DNA from 3 places in the Streptomyces sp. NPDC002896 genome. Region 1 is predicted to be linked to each of the others. Evidence: riboswitches for the same ligand, from Rfam matches in the RefSeq annotation. Region 1 holds a riboswitch; each other region holds the start of a gene.

The links. A riboswitch is a leader RNA that binds a small molecule or an ion and turns the genes downstream of it on or off. The one in region 1 is predicted to bind ZMP and ZTP.
Region 2: it holds a riboswitch for ZMP and ZTP, as region 1 does, so the genes downstream of both, ABT009_RS14275 (glycine hydroxymethyltransferase) here and ABT009_RS07680 (phosphoribosylaminoimidazolecarboxamide formyltransferase) in region 1, are expected to answer to the same signal.
Region 3: it holds a riboswitch for ZMP and ZTP, as region 1 does, so the genes downstream of both, ABT009_RS17560 (bifunctional 5,10-methylenetetrahydrofolate dehydrogenase/5,10-methenyltetrahydrofolate cyclohydrolase) here and ABT009_RS07680 (phosphoribosylaminoimidazolecarboxamide formyltransferase) in region 1, are expected to answer to the same signal.

Annotation. Positions count from the first base shown of each region.
Region 1 is NZ_JBEOVA010000004.1:130,724-134,701, forward strand. Features, by position in the region: gene ABT009_RS07675 (FAD/NAD(P)-binding protein) at 1-212, shown strand, start outside; gene ABT009_RS07680 (phosphoribosylaminoimidazolecarboxamide formyltransferase) at 269-1,426, opposite strand; ZMP/ZTP riboswitch at 1,457-1,545, opposite strand; gene ABT009_RS07685 (YceI family protein) at 1,567-2,226, opposite strand; gene ABT009_RS07690 (MFS transporter) at 2,546-3,949, shown strand.
Region 2 is NZ_JBEOVA010000007.1:92,219-96,196, reverse strand. Features, by position in the region: gene ABT009_RS14290 (hypothetical protein) at 1-58, shown strand, start outside; gene ABT009_RS14285 (glutathionylspermidine synthase family protein) at 122-1,309, shown strand; gene rocD (ornithine--oxo-acid transaminase) at 1,331-2,545, opposite strand; ZMP/ZTP riboswitch at 2,694-2,782, shown strand; gene ABT009_RS14275 (glycine hydroxymethyltransferase) at 2,817-3,978, shown strand, end outside.
Region 3 is NZ_JBEOVA010000008.1:377,422-381,399, reverse strand. Features, by position in the region: gene ABT009_RS17570 (class I SAM-dependent methyltransferase) at 1-476, opposite strand, end outside; gene ABT009_RS17565 (NUDIX hydrolase) at 541-1,035, opposite strand; gene ABT009_RS17560 (bifunctional 5,10-methylenetetrahydrofolate dehydrogenase/5,10-methenyltetrahydrofolate cyclohydrolase) at 1,060-1,926, opposite strand; ZMP/ZTP riboswitch at 1,949-2,035, opposite strand; gene ABT009_RS17555 (ABC transporter ATP-binding protein) at 2,099-3,892, opposite strand; gene ABT009_RS17550 (ABC transporter ATP-binding protein) at 3,945-3,978, opposite strand, start outside.

The DNA of each region.
Region 1 (3,978 bases):
GCCGGATCGCACTCGGCGCCCCGACGAACGTCCGCGGCGTCGCCGCCTTCGCCCGTCCCCGCACCAACGCCCCGGCGTTCCGGCAGAACGACGCCGTGGCCCGGGCCCTATTGAGGGCGCTGTCCGCGGGCCGCGGTGAGGACCACGGCCCGGTCGGCGGAGGACGGACGGCCTCGCGCCCTACCACGGGACGCGTGGGGAGCGGCCGCTGATACGGCGTGTGCCACATCAGGGACCTGGTGTTCGTCAGTGGTGGATCAGGGCTGGATCAGTGGTGGAAGAGTCTCAGGCCGGTGCGCGCGAGCGTGATCCGGTGTTCGCGGCAGGCGGCCTCGACCTCGTCCGACCTGACGGATCCACCCGGCTCGGCAATGTACTCGACGCCGTGACGGTGGGCATGGTCGACGTTGTCGCGGAACGGCAGTGCGCCGTCGGAGGCAAACGCGACGCCGGTGAGACGCCGCCTCCACTTCTCGCGCTGGTCGACGGTCAACTCCTCGGCGGGCGTGGACAGTGCCTGAGCGAGGCGCCCGGTCTCGTCCGGGGTGAGATCGCCCTCGATGAACCGGATCTGCCAGTTGATACGGTCCTGGCGCCGGATCCCCGGCCGGAAGGCGAGGCCACGGACGGCCGGGTGGCGCCGCAGCCACCAGGTGTCGACCTTGGCCCCGGCAAGACGGGTGCAGTCGACACGGGACTGCTGGCCGGCGCCGATTCCGAGCGTCATCCCGCCGCGCACATAGCAGACCGAATTGGACTGGGTGTAGCGCAGTACCGCGAGCCCCAGCATCAGATCGTCCGCGGCGGTCTGCGGCAGTGAACCGCCCACGGTGTGGCCGAGTAGGGCGGCGGAGAGTTGCACCTCGTCGCGTGCCTGGGTCAGGCGCAGACCGAAGACCTCTCGCTCCTCGAACGGTGGGGGCACGAACGTCGCGTCTGCTTCCACGACCAGGAAGCGGCCGTTCTTCTTCTTGCTGAGCGTTGCGACCGTGCCGGGCGCGTACCCGGGGGCGATGACGCCGTCGCAGACCACGCCGGCCAACAGCTCTGCGAGTTCGGTGTCGACAGGGTGCGAGAGGGCGGCAAAGTCGCCGTAGGAGGATTTCGGATCAGCATCTCGAGCACGCAGATAGGCGCTGGTCAGGTCGCCCACGCGGTCGCCGGCGAGTCCGTAGAGCTCTGCCGTGACATCGTCGACGGGTCCGGAGAGGGCCGCGCCGGCAGGTGAGACGTGCTTGAACGAGGCGGCTGCGGGCCTGCCCAGCGACTGGCTGGCCTCACGCACGAGCTGCCACCCGTTGAGCGCGTCCAGCATGTTGATGAAGGACGGTTGTCCGTGCAGCACCCGAACCGGCCATCTGCCGTGCGTCACCGGTGCGACGTGTGCCGCTGCTTGTTGAGGGTTGGTTCCGTAGCGCAGTTCCATGTCCTGGCCTCCTCAGCGGGACATCGCTGACGGAGGCGCCCAGGCGGTCGACGCTCACATCGCATCGGGGTCGGCCGCTCCCCGGTGGTGGTCCACCCTCGCCAGTCGCGGCCGGGCACAACTCTATCGGCAGTAAGGGTCTACGCCACCGGCGCGGCCCGGATCGCGGAGATGTCGAACTGCAGCCGGATCTTCTCGCTGACCATGGCCCCGCCCGCCTCCAGCCTCTGGTTGTACACCAGGCCCCAGTCGGTGCGGTCGATGGTGGTCGTACCGTCGAAACCGGCGCGTTCGAAGCCGAACGGGTCCACGACCGAGCCGAGGTAGGTGAGGTCCAGCTCGACGGGACGGGTGATGCCGCGGATGGTCAGGTCCCCGGTCATGCGGTAGCTGTCATCGCCGACGTGCACCGTGGAGGTGCTGCGGAAGGCCATCTCCGGGTGCCTGTTCGCGTCGAAGAAGTCGGGGCCGACCAGATGCGCGTCACGCTGTTCCACACCGGTGTCGACGCTGGCGACCTGGATCACCATCTCGGCTCGGGACCGGGAAGGCTGCTCACCGTCGAAGTACAGATCGCTCCGGTAGTCGGAGAATGCCCCGCGCACGGTGGTGACCATGGCATGGCGCACGGAGAAACCGATCCTGCTGTGCGGGCGGTCGATGGTCCAGTGGCCGGTCAGAGCCACGAGTGAGGGGTCCAGGACGGCGGTGGCCGTGCCGGAAGCCGCGGGAGAGGTACGGGGGCCGACAGCCGGCGAAGACTCGATAGTGGGGGCATGGCGACGGCTGAAGAAACCCATGATGACGTCGTCTCCTTCTTATGTGATCACTACCGTGCTATCACGCCCTCGCGCCCACCCTCGGTGCGGGATGGGGCCGTCGTCCGGATTCCAGGGGTCCGCCCGCAAAGATCCACAGGATCAACACGAATTCCGCTGAGGCGAATTCCTTGCTCAACGGAGTTGTCCGATCACCCCGAGAAACCTCTTCCGGAATTCGATCAACGACTTGTACTTTCATGTACACCGCATCTTTCGGCGAGTTGGCACCACGGCCGCCGACCGCTCCCCGCGCCGCGAGCCGCCGACGCGTTGATTCCGTATCTCAGAAAGCCGCCCCATGCTCGAAAGCGCCCCATCAACCCCGCAGCCCTCGCCCACTCCCGTCTCGCCTTCCATCGCCGCGAGCGCCGCGGCACGGCTTGACCGGCTTCCGGCCGGCAGATGGCATCGCCGGATCACGTTCATCGTCGGCATCGGCGCGTTCTTCGACCTCTACGAGATCTTCCTCGGCGGAGTCCTCGCCGCGGCGCTCGCCGAACCGTGGTCGCTGACCTCGACGCAGAAGTCCATGGTGATCGCCTCGGCGTTCCTGGGCATGTTCGTCGGCGCGAACGTACTGTCGGTGCTCGCGGACCGCTTCGGACGGCGCCTGATGTTCCTGGTGAACCTCGGCGGATACTCGCTGTTCTCCCTGCTGGCGGCCACCGCGCCCAACCTGGAGTGGCTGCTTGTGCTGCGCCTCCTGTCCGGGATCGGGCTGGGCGCGGAGCTGGTGCTGGTCGACACCTACCTGGCCGAGTTTCTGCCGCGCGCCGTGCGCGGCCGGTACATCGCGTACGCCTACACCTTCGGGTTCGTCGGCGTGCCGGTGGCGGCGCTGTTCGGGGCGCGGGTGGTGGCGTCCCGGGAGCTGCTGGGCATCGAGGGGTGGCGCTGGCTGCTGATCGCCGGTGCGCTGGGTGCGGCGTTCATCCAGCTGATGCGGACCCGGCTGCCCGAGTCGCCGCGCTGGCTGAGCGTGCACGGGCGGCAGGAGGAGGCGCAGTGCATCGTCACCGACATCGAGAACCGGGTGCGTGAGGAGCGGGGCGGAACCGAGCTGCCTCCGGTGCCGCTTGCCGATGAGCAGCCCGAACGCCGTATTCCGTTGCGGGAGATGTTCCGCGGGGAGTTCCGTCGGCGCACGGTGATGTGGTGGATCTTCCAGGTCCTGCAGACCGTCAGCTATTACGGGTTCGGCTCCCTGGCCCCGATCGTGCTGGCATCGAAGGGCTTCACCGTGACCACGTCGCTGGGTTACGCCGCCCTGAGCTTCCTCGGCTATCCGATCGGCTCGGCGCTGTCGATCCCGCTGATCGACCGGATCGAACGCAGGACACTGATCGTCGCTTCGGCGTTGGGGATCGGGGTGTGCGGCCTGGTGTTCGGCTTCGCCGAGTCCTCAGCGGTGATCGTCGTTGCGGGCTTCCTGCTCACCGTGTGCAGCAACGTATTCTCCAACGCCTTCCACGTCTACCAGACCGAGATCTTCCCAACAGGCCTGCGCAGCAGCGCGATCGGCATCGCGTACTCCCTGTCCCGGCTGACGTCGGTGATCCTGCCGTTCGTCGCGCTGACCGTCCTGGAGGACCTCGGCGCCGCGGCCGTGTTCACCGGCTCCGCGGTGCTGGTCGTCCTGTTGTGCCTGGACGTGGCGCTGCTGGGCCCGCGCAGCACGGGCCGCAGCCTCGATCACGTCTGATCCGCGCAGCACCCCGGGTTCGAACCCGC
Region 2 (3,978 bases), on a different contig from region 1:
TGACGACGATGTGCACCGCGGCGGCTTCGGCAGCGGCCACGGCAGCTCCGGCGGCTGAGCAGCCGGACACCTGGAACAGCCGGACACCCGCAACTGCCGCACGCCTGGAACAGCCAGACACATGAAACGACGCACCATCGAGCCCCGCGACGGCTGGCAGCAGACCGTCGAGGAGCAGGGGCTGATCTATCCGCTCACCCGTTTCCCCGATGGCTCGCTGCGCCCGTACTGGGACGAGAGCGCGTACTACGTCTTCTCGCTGCCCGAGGTCGAGGCGCTGGAGGAGGTCGTCGAGGGGCTGCACCGGATGTGCCTGGCGGCGGCGCAGTACATCGTCGACGAGGACCGGTTCGCGGATCTCGGCATCACCGATCCGCGGCTGGCCGAGCTGGTCGGCGAGGCGTGGCGGCGCCGGGCCGAACTGCCGTCCGTCTACGGCCGCTTCGACCTCCGTTACGACGGCAGCGGCCCCGCCAAACTGCTGGAGTACAACGCCGACACGCCGACGTCCCTGGTCGAGGCCGCGAGCCCGCAGTGGTTCTGGATGGAGGAGCGCTTCCCCGGCGCCGACCAGTGGAACTCCCTGCACGAACGGCTCGTCGACGCCTGGAAGAAGCAGGCCGCCCTGCTGCCGCCGGGCAGCCCCCTGTACTTCGCGCACTCATCGGCCGACGAGCTCGGCGAGGACCTGATGACCGTCGCGTATCTGCAGGAGACCGCCCAGCAGGCCGGGCTCGACACCGAGTGGATCTCCATGGAGGAGATCGGCTGGGACCGGCTCTCCGGGCGCTTCGTGGACAAGCGGCTCCGCTTCATCCGCAGCTGCTTCAAGCTCTACCCGTGGGAGTGGCTGACGACCGACCGCTTCGGCGAGCACGTCCTCGACACGCTCGACAACGGCGGCGGCACCGGCAGCACCCTGTGGATCGAGCCGGCCTGGAAGATGCTGCTGTCCAACAAGGCGCTCCTCGCCATCCTCTGGGAGCTGTTCCCCGGCCATCCGAACCTCCTGCCCGCCTACCTCGACGGCCCGCGCGACCTGGCGGCGACCACGGGATACGTCGCCAAGCCGCTGCTCGGCCGTGAGGGCGCCGGGGTCACGGTGCACGAGGCGGGCCCCGGCGACCCCGTCGTACGGGAAGAGCCCTGCTGCTACCAGGAGTTGGCGCCCCTGCCGTCATTCGACGGCAACCGCGTGGTGCTCGGCGCCTGGGTCGTCGAGGACGAGTCGGCGGGGCTGGGCATCCGCGAGTCGTCGGGGCTGGTCACGGACGAGTACGCCCGCTTCCTGCCCCATGTGATCCTGTAAGCCTTTTCGGGGCCTGTGACGTCAGGTCCTGGCGGCCAGTACGGCCCGCAGCTGGTCCAGCCCCCAGTCCAGGTCCTCCTTGCTGATGACCAGCGGCGGGGCGATCCGGATGGTGGAGCCGTGGGTGTCCTTGACCAGGACGCCCCGATCCATCAGCCGCTCCGAGATCTGCCGCCCCGTGCCGTACGACGGGTCGATGTCGACACCCGCCCACAGGCCGCGGCCGCGCACCTCCCGCACGGGGCCGCCGCTGCCCGCGAGCAGCCGCAGCTCGTCGTGGAGATGCGAGCCCAGCTCCGCGGCCCGCTGCTGGTACTCGCCCGAGCGCAGCATGTCGATGACCTCCAGCGCCACGGCGCACGCCAGCGGGTTCCCGCCGAACGTCGAACCGTGCTCACCGGGCCTGAACACCCCGAGGACGTCGGCGGACGACACGACCGCCGACACCGGCACGATGCCGCCCCCGAGCGCCTTGCCGAGCACGTACGCGTCCGGCACGACGCCCTCGTGGTCGCACGCGAAGGTCTTCCCCGTACGGCCCAGGCCGGACTGGATCTCGTCGGCGATGAACAGCACGTTCCGCTCGCGCGTCAGCTCCCGTACGCCCCGCAGATAGCCCTCGGGCGGCACCAGCACCCCGGCCTCGCCCTGGATGGGCTCCAGCAGCACGGCGACCGCGTTCTCCGTGAGCGCCTCGCGCATCGCGGTCAGGTCGCCGTACGGGACGATCTCGAAGCCGGGCGTGTACGGGCCGAAGTCCGCCCGGGCCTCCGGGTCCGTGGAGAAGCTGATGATCGTCGTCGTGCGGCCGTGGAAGTTGCCCGCCGCGACGACGACCTTGGCCATGCAGTCGGGCACGCCCTTGATCCGGTAGCCCCACTTCCGTGCGGTCTTCACGGCGGTCTCGACCGCCTCCGCACCCGTGTTCATCGGCAGCACCATCTCCATGCCGCACAGCTCGGCCAGCCGCGCACAGAACTCCGCGAACCGGTCGTGGTGGAAGGCCCGCGAGGTCAGCGTCACCCGCTCCAGCTGCGCGTGCGCGGCCTCGATCAGCCGCCGGTTGCGGTGCCCGAAATTGAGCGCCGAGTACCCGGCGAGCAGATCGAGATAGCGGCGCCCCTCGACGTCCGTCATCCACGCCCCGTCGGCGGTCGCGATGACGACGGGCAGCGGGTGATAGGTGTGCGCAGTGTGCGCCTCGGCAGAGGCGATGAGCGCATCGGCAGCACTCACGGGACCTCCGTCCGTACGGCAGAGAAGGGCAGGTGTGCCCTTTCTACCCGATTTGCCTGCACGGCGCGGCGCTGCGGGCGGCGCCCCATCGGCAGCGCTCCCGCATCCTGGACCGGCAAGGCCGCCCTGCGGCCTTGCCGGTAGGCTGGCCGCGGGCCGTGACTGGCGCGCTGGGATGGGACCGACCATCGGGGAGCGGCCCGCGCAAACCGTGTGCCGTGCGCCTGGGCCGACCCGTGCATCCCGTGTCCGCGTCCGGAGGTCCGACGACATGCCAGAGCCCCTCTCCACCGAGTCCACCGCCTTCCGCAGCGCCCTCGATGTGATCCGGGGTGTCGAGCCCCGCGTCGCCGACGCCATCGGCCAGGAGATCGAGGACCAGCGCGCCTCGCTGAAGCTGATCGCCAGCGAGAACTACGCCTCGCCCGCCGTCCTGCTGACCATGGGCAACTGGTTCAGCGACAAGTACGCCGAGGGCACCATCGGCCGCCGCTTCTACGCCGGCTGCCGCAACGTCGACACCGTCGAGGGCCTCGCCGCCGAGCACGCCAAGGAGCTCTTCGGCGCCCGCCACGCCTACGTCCAGCCGCACTCCGGCATCGACGCCAACCTGGTCGCCTTCTGGGCCGTCCTCGCCGCGCGCGTCGAGGCCCCCGCCCTGGAGCGGGCCGGTGCCCGCCAGGTCAACGACCTCTCCGAGAAGGACTGGGCCGAGCTCCGCCGCGACCTGGGCAACCAGCGCATGCTCGGCATGTCCCTGGACGCCGGCGGCCACCTCACGCACGGCTTCCGGCCCAACATCTCCGGCAAGATGTTCGACCAGCGCAGCTACGGCACCGACCCGGCGACCGGCCTTCTCGACTACGAGGCCCTGCGCGCCACCGCCCGCGAGTTCAAGCCGCTGATCATCGTCGCGGGCTACTCGGCGTACCCGCGCCTGGTGAACTTCCGCATCATGCGGGAGATCGCCGACGAGGTCGGCGCGACCCTCATGGTCGACATGGCGCACTTCGCGGGCCTGGTCGCGGGCAAGGTGCTCACCGGCGACTTCGACCCCGTACCGCACGCGCAGATCGTCACCACGACCACCCACAAGTCGCTGCGCGGCCCGCGCGGCGGCATGGTCCTGTGCGACGACTCGCTCGTCGAGCAGGTCGACCGCGGCTGCCCGATGGTGCTCGGCGGCCCGCTGCCGCACGTCATGGCCGCCAAGGCCGTCGCCCTCGCCGAGGCCCGCCGCCCCGACTTCCGCGACTACGCCCAGCGCATCGTCGACAACTCCCGCGCCCTCGCCGACGGCCTGATGCGGCGCGGCGCCACGCTGGTCACCGGCGGTACGGACAACCACCTCAACCTGATCGATGTCGCGACCTCCTACGGGCTCACCGGCCGCCAGGCCGAGTCCGCGCTCCTCGACTCGGGTGTGGTGACCA
Region 3 (3,978 bases), on a different contig from region 1:
GCGAGGTTCAGCGGGATGGCGATGGCGCCGAGCAGGTGGTCGCCTCGGGTCTCCGCGCGAGCCAGTCCGACGACCACCAGCGTTCCTCCGGGTGCCAGGTGCCGGCGCAAGAGGGTGAGCGCTTCGGTGAACGGCAGGTGGTGGATGACGGCGACACACGTGATGACGTCGTAGGAACCGGCGGGGACCCCGGTCAGCACGTCCGCGACGGAGAACGTCACCGGGGCGGCCGGAGGAGTCAGCTCCCGTGCCCGGGCGACGATCGCCGGATCCGAGTCGATTCCCTGCACCTCCTTGGCGCGTATGGCCAAGAGCCTGGCCAGGTCGCCACTTCCGGAGCCCACGTCCAGGGCACGGTCGAATCGTTTCGGAAGCTGCCGCAGGATCCACCGGTGGTAGTGGGCGTTGTGGTCCCATGGATGAGCGGCATTGAACCGGTGAAGGGTTTGCAGGACGCGGGGCGACAGCAGGTTCATGCCGCCATCCCACCAGACCGTGGGTTCCGGCGACGCCCGCTCCGGAAAATGGCCGCACGCCCGGCTACGGTGTCGGCTCGGCGAGGTAACGCCTCAGAGCGTCGGCGCCATCAGGTACGAACGTCAACCGCTGAAGCGCGTCCTGCAACTCGCCCTCGGAGACCCAGCCGTGCCAGGCGATCTCCGACGGATCAGGGACGATCGCCTCGGTGACGACGGCCTCATGGACGCCGAGCCAGTATGGGCTGATCGCCCCTCGGCAGAGGAGCTTGAAGACGAATCGCACCGATGCCTGAACCCCCAACTCTTCGGCGAGTTCGCGAGCGGCAGCCTCCTCGTATGACTCGCCGACCCCTGCGGCCCCGCCGATCAACCAGTTGTACTGCCCCGGGAACCGGGACACGTCCTCCTGTCTCCGATGCACCAGGATGCGGCCCTCCGGATCTCGACAGACGGTCGTCGCGACGCGGTGCAGCCACTGTCTCTCGATGGCCTCGCCCCGCTCCACCACCCCGACCACCCGATCCTGCTCATCGACCCGCTCCACCAGTTCACCCATGGCACTCACGATCGCAGAACGACGTCAGCGTTTCCGCCTGCCGAGTTGCTGTTCGGCGGCCTCCACCGTCTGTGCCAGCAGGACGGCGATGGTCATCGGGCCGACCCCGCCGGGTACGGGGGTGATCAGACGGGCATGGGCGCGGGCGGTGTCGAAGTCCACGTCGCCGACGTTGCCGGGGTTGTATCCGGCGTCGATCACCACCGCGCCCGGCTTGATGTCCTGACCGCGGATCAGTCGCGGTCGTCCCACGGCCGCTACCACGATGTCCGCTTCCCGGACGATCGCGGGCAGGTCCGCGGTGCGGGAATGGCAGTACGTGACCGTGGCGTCCCGCGCGAGCAGGAGCATCCCGACCGGTTTGCCGAGGATCGGGCTGCGGCCGATCACGACGGCGTGTCTGCCGGCGAGTTCGACGCCGTACTCGTCCAGGAGCCGCATGATCCCGCCGGGCGTGCACGACACGAAGCCGGGCAGTCCGAAACTCATCGCGCCGAAGGAGTGCATCGTGACGCCGTCGACGTCCTTCTCCGGAGCGATGGCCTCGAACGCCGCCCGCTCGTCGATGTGCCGCCCGGCAGGGTGCTGCAGCAGGATGCCGTGGACCTCGGGGTCGCGGGAGAGAGCAGCGAGCGCCTCGACCAGCTCCGCGGTCGTGGTGGCGGCGGGCAGGCCGATGTGGCGGGACCGGATGCCGGCCTTGGCGCAGCGGGCCCGCTTCATGCGGACGTACGTGACCGAGGCGAGGTCGTCGCCCACCAGCACCGTCGCCAGGCACGGCGCGACACCCGTGCGCTGTGAGATCTCCGCCGCCTTGGTCGCGGTCTCTTCGCCGATGCGCCGGGCGAGGCCGGTGCCGTCCATGAGCTGGGCTGTCCGAGTCGGGGACATCATCGCCTCCCAGGCGTGGTCGACCACTCGCCCAGGCGCACGGCATCGACGTCCACGTCAGGCCGCTCCCCGGTGGTGCTCCACCTCAGCGCCAGTCACGGCCCACAGCGCACTGTAGTGGACATGAGGTATTCGGCGTGCTGCGAATTGCCCCGGCAGGCGTCACGGCCGCTCAGGTCGCCGCATACGCCGTCGCCTGGATGCCGTACAGATCCGCGTACCGCCCGCCCAGTGCCAGCAGTTCCTCGTGTGTGCCGTGTTCCGTCAGTCTGCCCTTGTCGAGGACGAGGATCAGGTCGGCGCCGCTCACGGTCGAGAAGCGGTGGGAGACGATCACGGTCACGGCGCCGGTGCGGGTGGCGAGGGCGTGGGCGCGGTTCATGTAGCGCTGGAAGATGGCCTGTTCGCTCGGGGCGTCGAGGGAGGCCGTGGGTTCGTCGAGGACGAAGAGGAGCGGGTCGGGGCGCATGGAGGCGCGGGCCAGCGCGGTCTTCTGCCACTGGCCTTCGGAGAGGTCGACGCCGCCCAGTTCGCGGCCGAGCTGGGTGTCCAGGCCGTCCGGGAGGCGGGCGACGAGGCTCTCGGCGTCGGCCGCGCGGACTGCCTCCGCGATGCGTTCGCGGTCGTCGATGTGCGGGAGGTCGCCAAGGCCCACCGTCTGGGCGAACACGGTGTGGAAGCGCCCGAAGTCCTGGTACGCGGCGCTGCTCCGGGCCCGCCAGGCGTCCGTGTCGAGCTCGGCGAGATCGGTGCCGTCGACGGTGATCCGCCCCTCGTCGGGGCGGTAGAACTTCGACAGCAGCTTCACCAGCGTCGTCTTGCCGGAGCCGAACTCGCCGACCACCGCGACCACGGCGCCGGCGGGCAGCGTGACGCTGATCCCGTCCAGCGCGCGGCGTTCGGTGCCCGGGTAGACGTACGACACGTCGGTGAGGGTGATGCCGTCGCGCAGGACGTCGGGGCTGGGCGCCGTACCGGTGTTGCGGTTCCGCTGCTCGGCGGCGTACTCGCGCATCCACAGGTACGGGCCGATCAGCCGCATCGCGTCGATCGCCCCGGCCGCCCGGATCACCGCCTGTTGCACGGACTGGCGCAGCGCCGCCGCGACGGTGATCGTCAGCACCAGGTCGCCGGGCGTCCCGAGGCCGTGTGCCGTGCGGTGGCCGACGAGCGCGAGGCCGCCGCCGAAGCCGAGCGTGAACACCGTCCAGCCGACGGCCCGTAGCCGTGCCGCGCGCATCCGGGCCCGGTAACGGCCGTCGACCACGGCCCCGAAGGCCGCGCTCTGCCGCCGCACGATCTCCTCCCCCGCGCCGGCGACCCTGAGCTCCTTGCCGGTCGCCGCGCGCGTGCCGAGCTTGAACAGATGGCGCTGCACGCGCTGGTACTCCGCGGTGTCGGTCTCCGCCGCGTTGATCAGCCGCTGGCCGCGGGCGTTGGCCCACAGCGGGAGTGCGGCGGCGGGCAGCAGGAGCAGCAGCCAGGGGCTGACCGTGCCGAGGAGCAGGAGCAGCACCACGAGTTGGAGCACGTCCGTGAAGATCGCGATCGCGCTCCACATGCTCGCGACAATGGCCCAGGCGGAGGTACGGACCGTGGTGACCCGGTCCAGGTAGTCCGTGCGCTCCAGGTGCTCCAGGCCCTCCAGCGTCGCGATGTCGCGGTGGATGCCCTCATGGATGTCCGTCAGCCCGATCTTCTCGGTCGACATGATCATGAGGGAGCGGCCGATGTGGTTCAGGGTGCGGGTCGCGGCGTAGGCGCAGGCCGCGCAGACCGCACCGAGGACGGCCACGTCGTGGTCGCCGGTCGTGATGCCGTCCACGGCGGTGCGCAGGGACAGCGCGACGCCGATGGTGGCGGGCACGCCGAGCAGCAGTACGGCGAGGGTGGCCGCGGTGGCGGCCGGGATGCGGCGGCAGGAGAGCGCGAACAGCTCGCCCCACAGCGCGAGTGTGCGCCTCACCGGTACCGCCCCTTTCTTGCCGGTCTCGTCCTCACTCAATGCCGTACTCGCCTCACTCAATGCCGTACTCGCCTTCCTCGATGCGG